DNA from 2 places in the Paenibacillus sp. LjRoot56 genome. Region 2 is predicted to be linked to the other one. Evidence: riboswitches for the same ligand, from Rfam matches in the RefSeq annotation. Region 2 holds a riboswitch; the other holds the start of a gene.
The links. A riboswitch is a leader RNA that binds a small molecule or an ion and turns the genes downstream of it on or off. The one in region 2 is predicted to bind cobalamin.
Positions count from the first base shown of each region.

Region 1: it holds a riboswitch for cobalamin, as region 2 does, so the genes downstream of both, ACSQ8O_RS25405 (S-layer homology domain-containing protein) here and ACSQ8O_RS09060 (ABC transporter substrate-binding protein) in region 2, are expected to answer to the same signal.

Region 1 covers NZ_CAXURV020000003.1:1,436,806-1,445,065, forward strand. The annotation lists gene metE (5-methyltetrahydropteroyltriglutamate--homocysteine S-methyltransferase) at 1-1,876, opposite strand, end outside; gene ACSQ8O_RS25400 (LysR family transcriptional regulator) at 1,981-2,892, opposite strand; cobalamin riboswitch at 3,058-3,254, shown strand; gene ACSQ8O_RS25405 (S-layer homology domain-containing protein) at 3,386-5,029, shown strand; gene ACSQ8O_RS25410 (DUF4430 domain-containing protein) at 5,029-5,958, shown strand; gene ACSQ8O_RS25415 (energy-coupling factor transporter transmembrane component T) at 6,036-6,845, shown strand; gene ACSQ8O_RS25420 (energy-coupling factor transporter ATPase) at 6,818-8,260, shown strand, end outside.
Region 2 covers NZ_CAXURV020000001.1:2,021,441-2,029,700, forward strand. The annotation lists gene ACSQ8O_RS09045 (aminotransferase class I/II-fold pyridoxal phosphate-dependent enzyme) at 1-31, shown strand, start outside; gene ACSQ8O_RS09050 (aspartyl-phosphate phosphatase Spo0E family protein) at 100-366, shown strand; gene ACSQ8O_RS09055 (hypothetical protein) at 430-957, shown strand; cobalamin riboswitch at 982-1,134, shown strand; gene ACSQ8O_RS09060 (ABC transporter substrate-binding protein) at 1,289-2,305, shown strand; gene ACSQ8O_RS09065 (FecCD family ABC transporter permease) at 2,305-3,342, shown strand; gene ACSQ8O_RS09070 (ABC transporter ATP-binding protein) at 3,348-4,124, shown strand; gene ACSQ8O_RS09075 (nicotinate-nucleotide--dimethylbenzimidazole phosphoribosyltransferase) at 4,148-5,284, shown strand; gene cobU (bifunctional adenosylcobinamide kinase/adenosylcobinamide-phosphate guanylyltransferase) at 5,311-5,871, shown strand; gene cbiB (adenosylcobinamide-phosphate synthase CbiB) at 5,904-6,902, shown strand; gene cobS (adenosylcobinamide-GDP ribazoletransferase) at 6,878-7,699, shown strand; gene cobD (threonine-phosphate decarboxylase CobD) at 7,739-8,260, shown strand, end outside.

The sequences.
Region 1 (8,260 bases), on a different contig from region 2:
CAGCCCATGCCAGGTAACCGGCTTGTTCCTCTTCCTTCAGCGGCAAACCTTCGCGAACAGCAGGCTCGTCAACTTGAATCATGCCAATACCAGCACTCTCAAGTGCCTCTACTTCTTGTCTAAGCGCGTACGCAAGTTGGTAGGCGATATGTTCACGAGGAATGTCATCACGGACAAACGACCAGTTCATAATCGTGATCGGTCCAGTCAGCATGCCTTTAACAGGACGGCTTGTGCGTGACTGTGCGTACTTGGTTTCTTCAACAGTCATTTCCCCTGTGAAGGCTACATCCCCGAATATCACCGGCGGTTTCACACAACGGGAACCATAGGATTGCACCCATCCATTTTGCGTAAATGCAAATCCTGCAAGCTTTTCACCAAAAAACTCGACCATATCGGTACGCTCAAATTCACCATGCACAAGAACGTCCAATTCGATTTCCTCTTGAAGCTTGATCCAAACATCGATTTGCTCACGAATGAACGCAGCATACTGCTCATTGTTCCATTCGCCTTTACGCCATAATTGACGCGCCTTACGAACTTCTGCAGACTGCGGGAAACTACCGATCGTCGTTGTAGGGAAAAGCGGCAATTGCCATTTCGCTTGTTGTGCAACATGACGCTGGGCAAAAGGACGGGAACGTTCTGGCTGCTGAACACTTAGTGCAGCTACGGACTGCTGAATATCGCTGCGGTTACGCTCATCCGATTGTTGAAGTGCTTGGATGGCGCGATCACATTGTTCTATTTCTTCAAGTACCCCAGCTTTGCCCGAAGCGATTGCTTTCGTGATAAGAACAAGCTCATCCAGCTTTTCTTCTGCATAGGCTAGCGCATTCTTCAGCTCAGAAGTAAGCTTTGTCTCTCTTTCAGTCGTAACCGGAACATGGAGTAAGCTGCTCGACGATTGAATAACCAGATTCTCCGTTGCAACGTGCTTAGTGAGTTCTTCCACGAGCTCAAGCTTCTCCCGAATCGATGCTTTCCAGATACCACGGCCATCAATTACGCCTGCACCCAGAACCTTATCTGCTGGGAATCCTAGTGATTTAATGTTCTGTACGTTAGCGCCCAGACCATGAACGAAATCCAGTCCAATCCCCTTCACTGGCAGAGAGATGATGTCAGCGTAGCGATCTACCGATTCAAAATAGGTTTGCAACATGATGTTTAGATTTGGCACAGCTGCAGCAAATGTTGCATAGATGTTTTGAAGTCTCTCCATGTCCTCATCGCTTAACTTCGTTACGAGAATGGGTTCATCGATCTGTACCCATTGAACCCCTTCTTCTGCAAGCTCCTGAAGGATCTGTACATAAAGCGGTGTCAATCGGCTCAACCAAGCGTCTGTTTCTGATTTACTGTATCCTTTGGATAGCTTCAAGAAAGTTAAAGGACCGACGATGACTGGCTTTCCTTCGATTCCGAGCTTTTCCTTCGCTTCCCGGTAGGCTGTTAAAGGCTTGTTTTCCGTAATGACAGGAGATGCTCCGGTCAGTTCTGGCACAATATAGTGATAATTGGTGTTGAACCATTTCGTCATTTCACTTGCTGTAGCATCCTTCGTTCCTCGGGCAACTCCGTAATAGACTGACAAGGGCACTGCGCCCCCCTCAAAAGCAAAACGTTCAGGAATAATGCCAAACATAGCAGCTGTATCAAGGATATGATCATAATAGCTGAAATCGTTAACCGGAATAAGATCGATGCCTTTTTCCTTCTGCTTGCGCAAGTGATTTAAACGAATTTCCTGCAGCTGTAACTCAAACTCCGACTCTTCAAGCTTGCCTGCCCAGAACGCTTCAAGTGCTTTCTTCCATTCCCTGTCAGCACCAATACGCGGATATCCCAATACACTGCTTCTTACCATTCGACAAAACTCCTCTGCAATAATTTGTTACACCAAATTTATCATAGAGAAGTAGTTATAACGTAACTGGAATTATCTATATCTAGATATAGCCTAAAGCTATATTAGAATGCCATGGGGGCGATTGCCTGTTGGAGTGCTGCTACGTAAGCTGCACCGAGCTTAGATAGCGGAATATGGCTATGGGAAATCCACCCGACATTGATCGTTTCGTCACAATCCAAAGGTACGGGAATAATCTCATTTCCATTCAAATCTGAGCTCAATACCCCGGTCGATATGGTATATCCGTTTAAACCGATCAACAAATTAAAGAGTGTGGCCCGATCATTCACACGGATGCTTTTCTGATGTGACATCGTACTGAGAATTTCTTCGGCAAAATGAAAGGAATTATACTCCCCTTGATCAAATGACAAATACGGATAGTTTTGCAGCTGGTCAATAGTCACGATGGATTGCTTCGCGAGGGGATTTTTAATGCTGATAAAAATATGCGGTTTGGCGATAAATAGGCTGTTGAATTGCAGATTCCCGCTTTTAAGCAGCTTGTTTATAACCTTCCCATTAAACTCATTCAAATATAAAATCCCAATCTCGCTACGCAAGTTTTTTACATCTTCAATAATTTCATAGGTTTTGGTTTCACGTAATGCTAGTTCATATTCATCCTGGCCATACTCCGAAACAAGACTTACGAACGCATTTACCGCAAAAGCATAATGCTGAGTCGACACAGAAAAATGCTGCGATGAAGGCTTCGCATTCAGGTATCGACTTTCCAATAACTCTGCCTGCTCGACGACCTGCCGCGCATAACTAAGAAATTCAACACCTTCCTTGGAAAGTGATATCCCTTTATTTGATCTTTCAAAGATAGCGATTTGAATTTCTTCTTCCAACTCCCGAATCGCATTTGAAAGACTTGGTTGGGAAATAAACAGCCTTTTGGCAGCCTCATTAATAGATCCGCGATTTGCTACCTCGATTACGTATTTTAATTGTTGTAACGTCATGGATATCCCTCCTTCGACTATAATCCGAACCAGCAGCTTACTTAATTTTGAATATTGTAACACACATTATGTGAATCACCGTATCTTGAATGGCATCTATAAGAGCCACATCCATACTAAACTTCCATAGACAAACAATTGAACTGACTATATGATTAGACTAATTAAATAATTGATAGTTAAGGTGCATGCTTATTATGAATAAGTAATGCTTAATTGGGAAGTCTGGTGCAAATCCAGCACGGTCCCGCCACTGTAAATGAATAGCGACTCTATGAATTGCCACTGGTATGACTATACCGGGAAGGTTAGAGAAGCGTTGACGCATGAGTCAGGAGACCAGCCTTAATGTGTATTCACAAACTCTACGGACGATGGAGGGGGTGCCTTTTTGTTGTCTACGACCCATATTGACATCACAGCCCTTGATTCTTTCAAATCAAGGGCTTTTTTGTATGCTCATCATCCCTATCATTTTACTAGGAGGACAATAATGAAACTAACCTATAGGATTTTCACCCTATTCATGGCTCTATTCCTATTTGCAAGCAGTCTAAGCATCGTTCGTGTATCGGCTAACTCGAATTCGGCTGTGGACGATGCTGTAAAGTCTACAGCTGCGTATTTACTTGAAACTATCAAAAAGCCCCAGGTAGGCTCTATAGGCGGTGAATGGGCAATTATCGGGCTTGCCCGCTCCAACTATAACGTACCTCAAAGCTATTACGACGATTATTATAAAGGTGTTGAAACCTATGTCAAAGATGTACAAGGCAACCTTCACGATAAAAAGTACACGGAATACTCCCGCTTGATTTTGGCCTTAACCGCAATTGGCGCAGATCCCACCCATGTTGCAGGTTATAATCTGCTTACACCGCTCGGGGACTTTGATAAAACCATCTGGCAAGGTATCAATGGTCCTATATTTGCATTAATTTCCCTCGACAGCGGCAATTACACTATACCGGTAAATCCAACCGCCAAAACGCAGGCTACCCGAGACATGTATATAGATGAAATCTTATCGAATCAGCTTCAGGATGGCGGATTTGCACTTTCGGGTGTGTCGGCAGATCCCGATATTACGGGCATGGCCTTACAGGCACTAGCCAAATATCAAAATGATACGAGAGTAAAAACAGCTACGGAAAAGGCAATTAACCTTCTTTCCAAATTACAGGACAACGAAGGCGGCTACGCAAGTTGGGGCGCGAAAACTTCGGAGAGCACCGTGCAAGTACTGATGGCGCTATGTGAGCTTGGTATCACTATTGAAGATAGTCGTTTTATTAAGAATGGTCATACCATTGTTGATGATTTGCTATCCTTTTATTCCAAAGGACAGGGATTTAAGCATACTTCTGACGGCAGTGGAGTAACGGGGATGTCGACAGAGCAAGCATTTTATGGGCTTGTGAATGTACAAAGAATCCTCACGGATAAGAGCAGCCTATATAGAATGAACGATGTCAAGCAAGCTACCTCAGCAACAACTGACTACAATAACGGCTTACTGAACAAACACAAGGATATACAAGTAATGCCTGTTATCGATGCGAATAAGACTTTCTCTGATATCGCTAACCATACAAATAAAGCAGCCATTACATCCCTTGCATCTAGAGGAATTATTAACGGTATGACCGACACTCAGTTCGCACCTAATCAAACAATGACGCGTGCCGAATTTTCAACCATTATAACCAAAAGTTTAGGCCTACCTATGCAAAAGCAATCTAAATTCCATGATGTCCCTCCTACAGCCTGGTATGCTGACTATGTAGGCACAGCTTATTCTTATGGCATCGTAAGCGGAACGTCAGAGACCACTTTTACACCGGACAGTACGATTACAAGGCAGGAAGCTGCTGTCATGATCGCCAATGCAGCTAAGCTCACTGGCATGGATACCCATTTGAACACAGTTGAAACGAGAGATATGTTAGCTCAATTTGGAGATTACACACAAACAGCCGAGTGGTCGAGGGATGCGCTAGCTTTTAGCTATCGAGAACATATTCTATCCCAAGATATGCTGAATATTGAGCCGATTACAGCAGTCACACGAGCTGAAATAGCCGAGATGCTCTACCGCTTACTCTCTACCGCTAAACTTATTAAAGAGGCGAACTAATGCGATTAACGAAAAATAAACTCATTGCCGCGACGATCATATTGATCGTCTTGGTGGCAGCTTTCTTCAGTAGCGGAATGCCGCGGCAGCAGACAACGACATCCTCACCTTCATTATCTGAAGCTATCGAGCTAACCCCACCTCCTGTAGAACAGAAAGATACTAATTCTTCTGATATAGCCGTGACGACGTCAAGCACTCCTGCCCTATCTCAACCGTCTTCAACTCCTACTGTGGAAAATAACCCCAAGTCGGAGAAAGACCAAGAATCTCCTCCTGTTTCGGTAGCGACGGAAAAACCGGTGCCTATGGCGACTCAGGATACTGCATCGTTGAACAAGGAAACGCTAAAATCAACTACGCCTGATGAAACCAAACCTACGCCAACTAAAGCGATGGAGCTTGATCCTAAGACGGGCAAGGACCAATACCTTACCGAACCTGTTCCTGAAGGAAAACCACTTCCCATTGAGCCGCAGAATGCGAAAATTTCTGACAAGCAAATGACAGTGACGCTTTCCGTAAGCTGTCTAACGATTCTCAATAATATGAAATTACTTGATCCTGAAAAAGTTGAGCTTGTGCCGAAAGACGGCATTATTTTCAAAGCCCAACAGGTTACTTTTTATGAGGGAGAATCCGTATTTAACGTCCTACAAAGAGAGATGAAGAAGAATAAAATTCATATGGAATTTGTGAACACCCCTATTTACAATTCTGCCTATATTGAAGGTATCCATAATCTGTATGAATTTGATTGTGGAGAGCTATCCGGTTGGATGTACAAAGTAAATGGTTGGTTCCCTAATTATGGAGCAAGTCGTTATCAACTGAAGCAAGGAGATGTCATTGAATGGGTATACACCTGTGATTTGGGACGTGACGTCGGTGACACCTATAATTCAGCAGGCGGTGGTAAGAAGCAATGAGGGATTCCTTTGCAAGCTTCCACCCCCTAGTCAATTTTTTGTATTTTACATGCGTAATCTTGTTCTCAATGATTTTCATGCATCCAGTAAGCTTAGTAATTTCTCTTAGCTTTGCCTTTGCCTATTCCATCTATCTGAACGGAAAGAAAGCAATCAAGTTCAACTTTCTCTATATGCTCCCTTTTCTTGTCATAACTGCACTAATCAATCCTGCCTTTAATCACGAAGGCGTTACGATATTAATGTACTTGCATAACGGAAATCCGCTAACCCTAGAATCTATTACCTATGGTCTTGCAGCAGCAACCATGTTCATTTCCGTTATCTGTTGGTTTTCTTGCTATAACGCTGTGATGACTTCTGATAAATTTATTTATTTGTTTGGAAAAGTCATTCCTGCTTTATCGCTCATTTTTTCGATGGTGCTGCGTTTTGTACCCCGCTTAAAGGCTCAGATTACCATCGTTTCTAATGCCCAAAAATGTATCGGTCGGGATATATCCACAGGTAGTCTCATTCATAGAATCAAGCATGGTATTCGGATTCTATCTATCATGGTGACCTGGATGCTTGAGAATGCCATTGAAACAGCAGATTCGATGAAAAGCCGAGGGTACGGATTACAGGGAAGAACCGCATTTTCCATATTTACATTGGATAGCCGCGATAAAACTGCACTAATCACTCTAGTTGTAAGCGGAGGTTATATCCTAATAGGAGCTGTAACGAAGGCTATGTATTTCCGATACTTCCCTTCCATGCGAGGTGTAGGGCTTTCATTTTACAGTATCAGTGTCTTTACGACTTATGCATTCCTATGCGCAATACCGCTTATTATAAATATTTCGGAGGATATCAAATGGAAGTCTTTACAATCCGACAACTAACATTCTCCTATCCTGGATCCCATGGGAATGCGTTACGTGACGTAACTTTGACTATAAAACAAGGTGAATTTATTACCATCTGTGGTAAGTCAGGATGCGGCAAATCAACCCTCTTACGACATTTGAAAACAGATCTTACACCGCACGGAGCGCGAAGTGGGGAAATTTTATTTGATGGGATGCCCCTTGAACATCTAGACCGACGTATACAAGTCGCTCAAATAGGCTATGTCCTACAGTCTCCTGACAACCAGATTGTAACAGACAAGGTTTGGCATGAGCTTGCTTTTGGTCTTGAAAGCCTTGGTTACGACACCCTCGAGATTCGTCGACGTGTTGCTGAAATGGCAAGTTTCTTCGGCATACAGGAATGGTTTCACAAACCAGTTACCGAATTATCAGGCGGTCAGAAACAGCTGCTGAATCTTGCTTCCATTATGACCATGCAGCCGAAAATATTGATATTGGATGAGCCTACCAGTCAACTCGATCCTATTGCTGCAGCGGAATTTCTAGCCGCCATTGGGAAAATCAACCGAGAACTTGGGGTCACGATTCTCATATCCGAGCATCGACTCGAAGAGGTCCTTCCGCTGTCAGATCGTGCAATTGTGATGGATAATGGTGAAATACTCATAGCTGGAACACCGAAGGAAGTCGGTGAACAACTTCGGGATATGCAGCACGACATGTTTGTTGCAATGCCTACTCCCATGCGTGTGTATGCAAGAATTGAGAACCAGCTCCCTTGCCCCATTACAGTCCGTGAGGGAAGAGAATTCTTACATGTACTTGCACATCAGCAAGAATTCACGAAAGACATCCTTCCAGCTGATCATCCAGTGCGTAAAGATGAACCTGCGATCGAGCTAAACGAAGTATGGTTTAAATATGAAAAAAGTTCCCCTGATGTGGTGAAAGGCCTGAGCTTACGTGCATTTCCAGGTGAAATTTATGCGATTGTTGGTGGTAATGGATCGGGTAAAACAACCACCCTTTCTCTGATATCTGGACTTCGCAAACATTATCGTGGAACTGTCCTGATGAATGGGAAACCCATTGACAAGTATTCGGACAGTGAGAAATTCAATGGACTTCTTGGTGTTCTCCCTCAGAATCCGCAAGCGCTTTTTGTACAAAAAACAGTGAAAGCTGATCTTTTGGAGATGCTATCCGGAAGCAAGCTGGACATGGCATATAGGCAACAATGTATCGATGAAGTTTCGGAGTTATGTATGTTACAGCAACTTCTCGACCGACATCCTTATGATTTGTCTGGAGGGGAGCAACAACGTGCCGCTCTTGCTAAGATCTTACTTCTTCAGCCAGCCATTCTTCTGTTGGACGAACCGACGAAAGGTCTAGACGCACATTACAAATTGATGTTTGCCGAAATTTTAATCAATTTAAAACAA
Region 2 (8,260 bases):
GAGAATCGGTAATTTCTTGAGGAAATTATAATATTCTTTATAAATTCATATGTTCATAGGAGACGAAAACTGGTATTCTAAGAGTAAGGAGGGATGAGCATGGCTTTTATGGAATATCAGCTTACTAACTTTCAGAAGCAATTTCAAATTCGCGAGCAAGAGTTCGGACAGCGTTGGCTGACCAGAAATGCCAAGAAGCAAAATTCCCTAGTTTTACTTGAAGAAGAGATCAATACCTTGAGACGTAAAATGGAACAGATGGTCATGGAAGGTAGAGAAATGACATCTGATGCGGTTGTTGAATTAAGTACGATGCTGGATCAAAAAATAAATGAATATATGACATCTGGAAAGAAAAGTCGGTGAAAACCGACTTTTCTGGCGATTATCGATAAAGAGAGAGTACTTGACGGAGGGAATTACATACACATGAAAGCAAAATGGTTATTCGTTGTCATGCTAGGAATGATGTTAATGCTTACAGCTTGTGGTGGACCGAAGGCAGATGTATCGGTATTTATGATGGGACCTAACGGGTTTCCAAGTGAAGCGGCGGAGAAGTTGGAAGTATCTTTGAAATCCAAGGTAGGTGAAATTCCTACTGTGAAGCTGAATACATCACCTATTTTTTCATTGGAAAAAATGATTGTTGAGCTAGCTGCTGGTGGTAACGGGATCTTCATCTTGGGAGAAGAGCAGTTCAAAGGCTTGAGCAACCAGGCGGGATTCGTTTCATTGGATAACATAATCAACCCTAAAGATTACCCAGATGGGGTTATCGAGATCAAAGAAGAAGGTAAGGCAGCGGAGAAGCATCTGTACGGCATTCCGCTTACTGGAAACAAATGGATGAAAGAGCAAGGCTTTGAAGGTAAAGGGTTATATGCGTTCATTCCACAGAATGCTCCGAAAATGGACGAGGCGTTGAAAGTCATCCAAATTATTGCGCAAAAATAAGAGAACGTCTATAATCGACAAATAGCTTAATTTGCAACTATAGGTACTGGTAATGCTCCAAATGGAACATTATTAGTTAAGGGGAAGCCGGTTTGAATCCGGCACGGTCCCGCCACTGTAATTCAGTCTTGTATAAGTCTGAAGAGTCAGGATACCTGCCTATGGTGCCGATACAACATCCTTCGAGGAAAAGGATCGCGTTAAATCAGGAAGCAGCGCACGTAAGTTCGTTGCCATATACCGCGATTTATCGTCTCCTCCGTTCCTAGTGAACAAGGGGACTTTTTTATTTTAGACTATGAATTGAAAATAAGGAAAGAGGGTTTAAGCGATGAAACAGAGCAATTTCAAAAGGGGTCTTATTCTTACACTAGCGGTAGCAACCGCGATCTCGTTAGCGGCTTGTGCGAAGAAGGAAACAGAAATAACGGATCCATCGAAACTAGGCGGTGTGGGGACGAAGGCGCCAACTACGACATCGTCGGCAGCACCTGCTGCAGCAAAGAAAACGACTTATCCTTTGAAAGTAAAAGATGCGACAGGCAAAGAGTTTACGTTCGATAAAGCGCCAGAGCGAATCGCTTCCGTGTCGCCATCAGAGACAGAAACGCTGTTTGCCATTGGACTAGAAGCCAATATTGTTGGTGTCTCGGATTTCGATGATTATCCCGAAGCGGCTAAATCGAAGCCGAAGCTAGGCAGCATTACAAAGCCAAACGTGGAGGCTGTCATTGCTACGAATGCGAATGTTGTTTTCACTGGCGTTTCGATGGATACTACATCCGTTGAGAAACTTCGTACGATGAACATTAACGTATTTAAAGTAGATCCCAAAACGTTAGATGATGCCATGAACAATATTCTAACATTCGGACAGATTACGGATCATCAAGAGCAAGCGGAAAAAGTTGTTGCCAAAATGAAAACGGATCGTCAAAAGGTTGTTGATGCCGTGAAAGACGTGAAGCAGGAGAACAAGAAAAAAGTATACATCGAGTTTGCCCCAGGTTGGACCGTGGGCAGCGGCGTGTTCATGGATGAATTGATTACCCTATCTGGGGGAATTAACGTTGCTGCGGATAAAGCTGGCTGGTACGAGATCAGTGAAGAGAAGATCATTCAGCAAAATCCGAATGTCATCTTGTTCGCGAATGGAATTGTCGATTTCAAAAGTAAAAAGCCGTTAGAAGAAATCATTCGTTCACGCGGTGGGTGGGATGCCATTGATGCCGTGAAAAATAAACGTGTGGTAGGTCTCGACCAGAACTCCGTAAGTCGTCCAGGTCCGAGATTGACGGAGGGACTGTTGGAAATAGCGAAAGGGATCTATCCTGAATTGGTGAAATAATGAAAAGAAAATTGATGCTTGGAGGAGGAGTAGGCGTTATACTCCTTCTTCTTTCTATTGTGGTGAGTTTATCCATCGGCTCAGCTCAGCTTCCAATTTCGCATATTGTGGGGATTCTGGCGAAACATCTTCCTTGGATAGGAAGTCATATTGAGGTGAACTGGCCGCAATCGTCGGAACAAATTATTAATAAAGTACGAATCCCTCGCCTGCTTCTGGGTATCCTTGTTGGGGCAGTACTCTCCATAGCCGGTGCTGGTTTTCAAGGGGTTCTGCGCAACCCTCTCGCCGATCCATACTCGCTCGGTGTATCTTCAGGGGCTTCTGTCGGGGCTGCTTTTCTTATTTATTTCGGACTGCAATATGCTTGGTTCGGACAATGGTCGATTCCGATTGTGGCTTTCGTGACAGGCCTTATTTCCCTATTCTTAGTCTTGAAGCTAGCAATGATTGATGGGAAGCTGAAGATGGAAACGTTGATATTATCCGGCGTTGTTATGCAAGCATTTCTAGGTGCGATTGTATCCTTTTTGGTAGCGATATCGGATCAAACGATTAATGAAATTCTTTTCTGGCTTATGGGTAGTCTATCGATGCGCGGATGGTCATATACGTATATGATTTTACCTTATCTCGTAATAGGCATTGTGATTCTGCTAAGCTATGCGAGATCTTTAAATCTGCTGGCATTGGGAGAGCGCCAAGCTGCTCATCTTGGTGTTCATGTCGAGCGTACGAAACTGATCGTACTGATCGCTTCCACGTTGATCACGGCGGCTGCTGTGTCTGTAGCTGGGGTGATTGGCTTTGTTGGGCTGATCGTACCGCACTTGGTGCGACTGTTGGTTGGTCCGGACTATCGACTAATCATTCCTTTGTCTGCGATCGGCGGTGGGATTTATGTGTTATGGGCAGATACGTTGGCCCGAACTCTCCTTAGTCCTACGGAAATTCCTCTCGGAGTGGTTACGGCGTTTCTGGGTGCACCATTTTTTGCCTATCTGCTCCATAAAGATAAGAAAACGTTAAGAGGTTGATCACGATGATTCAAGTGGAGGGGCTCATTCAGAGCTTTCGAGAACAACAAGTGCTAGATAATATGAGCTTTGAGGTCGGGCATGGGGAGTTTTTTGGGATTATTGGTCCTAATGGCAGCGGCAAATCTACGTTGCTGCGACTCCTATCCGGCATGGATCCGGTCATGCATGGTAATGTGCTTTTAAAAGGAAAGAAGGTATCCTCGTATTCGCGAAAAGAGCTTGCCAAATGGCTCGCTGTACTTCAGCAAGATGCGTTGCCTCCGGTTGGTTTCACGGTTCGGGAAGTTGTAGAGATGGGACGCTACCCGTTCCAAAATTGGCTAGGTGAAGATAAGGTTGAATCGGATGGACTCATTGATGCTATTATCACAAAGCTTGAGTTGGAAGGGCTTGTAGACCGTACGATTGAACGTCTGAGTGGTGGGGAGCGGCAGCGCGTTGCGTTGGCCAAGGTGATGGCCCAGCAACCAAGCTTGCTCATGCTCGATGAGCCAACTACTTTTCTAGATATCGGTTATCAAATACAGATGATGGATTATATTCGTTCTTGGCAGCAGGAGTCGGAACTAACGGTTATAGCTGTTCTGCATGATTTGAATTTGGCAGCGCAGTATTGCACGAGATTGATGATCGTACATGAGGGGCGAGTAACCGCCATTGGAACGCCTGCAGAAATTATTACAAGTACACAAATAGCTGAAGTATACGGAACAGAGCCGATTGTTCTTAAGCATCCTATTAGTGAGGTACCGCAGATATTATTACAACCTGGGAAATAATGAGAGTCCGGAGGAAGATGATAATGAACAATTTACATAACTTGATTAACGTGATTGAACCGATCCATCAAGAGGTGGCTGTTCAAGCCAATGACCATTTGAATCAATTGACGAAGCCGCAAGGAAGCTTGGGAAAGCTTGAGGATATCGCACGCCAAGTCGCTGGGATTACAGGTGAAGTGATACCGACTTTTGAGAAAAAAGCGGTTATTGTCATGGCTGGTGATCATGGTGTTTGTGAGGAAGGCATCAGTGCCTTCCCAGCGGCAGTGACACCTCAAATGGTGCTCAATTTCCTATATGGCGGGGCTGCTGTTAATGTTCTTGCTAGACATGCTGGAGCTGATGTGGTTTGTGTGGATATGGGGGTTAATGCAGATTTGGAGCATCCGAATCTTGTCTCTCGCAAAGTTAGAAAAGGCACGCGCAATATGGCGAAGGAAGCGGCTCTTACCTTGGAGGAGACAATTGAAGCTATTCTAGCAGGTAGTGAGGTCGTGGACGATTTGGTGGCAAAAGGCTACCGACTTTTCGCTACGGGTGAAATGGGAATTGGCAATACGACGGCGAGCGCAGCGATCTTGTGTGCGTTGACGGGAGTAGACACTTACGTTGCTGTAGGTCGTGGAACTGGCATTGACGATGCGACTTGGCTGCACAAGCAGTCGGTTGTGAATAGGGCGTTGCGCGTTAATGGGCTGCGTGGGCGTGGGGAAGATGCGGGTACGGGTGTAGGTGCGAGTGAGGGTGCGAGTGAGAGTGCAAGTGCAAAAGCAGGTGCTGGCTCAAGCAGTGATTATGCGCTTGAGGTGTTGAGTAAGGTCGGCGGATTGGAGATCGCCGGACTAGTTGGGGTGATCCTGGGCGCAGCGAAGCATCGCTGCCCGGTTGTTGTCGACGGCTTCATCTCGTCGACCGCAGCGCTTGTGGCGAGCCGATTAGCTCCGCTAAGCGCGTCCTACATGCTCGCCTCGCACTTATCGCAGGAGCAGGGGCATGCGAAGGTGCTTGAGTCGGTTGGCCTCGCAGCGATGCTGCAGATGGATATGCGACTTGGCGAAGGTACAGGCGCAGTGCTTGTATTCAACTTGATCGATGCCGCAGGCAAGATCATGAAGGAAATGGCGACCTTCGAAAGCGCAGGCGTTTCGAGGGAGTAACAAGCAGAGAGAAGGAGGCGAACACGATGGCGGTTCTGGTAACGGGCGGCGCGCGCAGCGGCAAGAGCTCCTTCGCGGAGAAGCTGGCGATGCATCGCTGCGAGCGTGGGGTTTACATCGCGACCTCCTACATCTACGATGAGGAAATGAGGGAGCGGGTTGGTCTGCACCAGCAGACGAGGCTTCACTCGGGTTTCCCTTGGGAAACCCGGGAGGAGCCGTATGCGCTGCGAGACTGTCTCACGCAGCTTCAGGAGAGCGGTGAGGATGCCGTGGTGTTAGTGGACTGCCTGACACTCTGGCTGACCAACTGGCTGCTCTATTACGAGCAGGAGAGCCATGCAGTTCAACTCGTATCCAATCAAATTGACGAGCTCGTGGATGTCGTGTCCTCCTACAGTGGACAACTTATTTTAGTTACGAATGAAGTGGGCGACGGTATTGTGCCGGAATACCCGCTTGGCCGTCAATTCAGAGATTTGGCTGGACGGATGAATCAGCGTATAGCTGAAGTCTGTCAGCAGGTTTTTCTGGTTACGGTCGGTATCCCGATCGAATTAAAAAGTAATGCCTATATTTTAGACTAATAGGGAAGTAAGTACGGAATGGTGAAGCCCTTATGTGGATATATACATGGCAGGAAATCGTCTGGATGACGGCTGCTGCAATAGCATTAGATTGGTTGATTGGTGACCCCAAATGGCCTACGCATCCCGTCATACTCATTGGACGCTGGATCCGCTGGGTAGAAGACAGACTGCATCCGAGAGAAGATATATTGAGCCCCATAGAAGGTAACCATCCAAAGTGGCTGCGCCTGAAGGGCTTCCTACTCATGCTGTCCACAATTACACTGAGTTTTATTGTGGTACTTATGCTGGTACATTTCGCAAATGATATTCATCCGTGGCTAGGGTACGCAGTATCAACCTGGCTCATCTCCACGACGGTGGCGATCAAAGGCTTAAAGGATGCTGCGTATCTGGTCTACAATCCGCTGCGTGAGGGCAATCTCGTGGATGCTCGCAAGTACACCGGCTACATCGTTGGCCGGGATACTGATGCGCTCCACGAGGAGGAGCTCACGCGAGCCGTCGTGGAGACGGTCGCGGAGAACATCGTGGACGCGGTCATCGCGCCCTTGTTCTATGCGCTCATCGGCGGTGCGCCGCTGGCGATGTTATACCGTGCATCGAATACGCTGGATTCGATGGTGGGCTACCGAAATGACAGATACCGTCATTTCGGCACCGCGTCGGCCCGCTGGGACGACGCCCTGAACTGGATCCCGGCGCGGCTCACCGGGATCCTGCTGATCCTCGTGGCCCTGGCGAAGCCGGGCCTCTCAGCTCCGCGCGCGGCGGCGGCGATTCGCCGCTTCGCGCATCTACACCCCAGCCCGAACAGCGGGATCCCGGAGTCGGCGGTAGCCGGGGCACTCGGGATCGAGCTCGGCGGGCTGAACGTCTATGGCGGCGCTGCTAGTGAGCGCGCCCGCTTGGGCTGGCCGCTGCGTCCGCGAACACAGCGGGATATCGTGAACGCCGTGAGCATGCTCTACGGCGTCAGTTTTGTAGTGATGGGAGGACTCCTGTGCGTCGTACTCATGCTTTGGTAGACTGGCTGCGAGCCTGTGTAGCCGCCTTTCAATTCCTAACGCGTCTGCCGATTCCGGTGCAGATTGATTATACCGAGCGCGTATTCCAGCGCAGCTCATTGTTTTACCCGCTTGTTGGCTTCATAATCGGACTGCTTCTCCTGTTGGCAGGAGCTGGGCTCTCCTATGTACTGCCAACTTTGCCTGCAGCCGTCTTGCTCCTTACGATCTGGGTCATTCTTACAGGCGGACTGCATCTGGATGGCCTAATGGATACCGCAGATGGGATCCTCAGTCACCGTCCTCGCGAGCAAATGCTTGAGATTATGAAAGATAGCCGCGTGGGTGCAATGGGCGTTATTGTGTGCGTCCTGCATCTTTTACTAAAATTTTCCTTGCTCTATACCATTCTGGATGCCAACCAAGCAGGGGAACGAGGTAACATGCTGCTCTTACTGGCCATCGTGCCGATTTGGAGTCGTTGGTTCATGGTTGCAGCCATTCGAATGTGGCCTTATGCAAGGCCACATTCGGGGTTAGGCAGTCTGTTTCGTGGCGTTAACAGCAAGCATGTTACGGTATCTCTTTTAGTAGCCCTATTAACGACTACGCTATGCATTTACAATAACTACACAATTTTATTACCGAATTGGAGTATCGTTATAAGCTTTATGGCCATCACCATGTTAGTTGGAAGCGGAATTGCAGCTTATATCAGCAGCAAGCTTGGCGGACTTACAGGAGATACATATGGTGCTTTAAATGAGCTGCTGGAGAGCGTGCTATTGTTAGCCGTCATTATCATCTTTGGCATGTAGGATAAGATCTGTCATCTTTTCGTGAAAGGAATGACCATTATGTTAGAGCGTTATGGACATGGAGGTGATCTGTGGACAGCGGAAGAAGCTTTTAATCTGCCTAAGGAACAGTTTCTGGATTACAGCTCGAATATGAACCCTCTTGGGCCTCCAGAGGTGGTCAAGGAGATTCTATCAGCGAGCTGGCGCGATATCGTCAAATATCCAGATCCTGCGGTGCGTGAGCTTCGCCGAAAACTAGCTCAGAAATATGAGATTGATCCAGAGAGTATTTTAGTTGGCAATGGTGCCGCAGAGCTGATCGATTTGATTATCCGGGTAGTGAAGCCAAACATGACGGGGCTTGCTAGGCCATCTTTTAGCGAGTATGAGGAAGCCGTTCACAAAACGGGTGGCAAGCTAACGAATATCCCCTTACTTCCTGAGCATCAATTCGAACTACAATGGCAAGATGTCGAAGCAGCGCTGCCAATCGTTGATTTGTTTTTCCTCGGGCATCCCAATAATCCGACAGGTAAACTAATTCCTCGCAACGTGCTAAGCAATCTGCTTCAGAGTGGG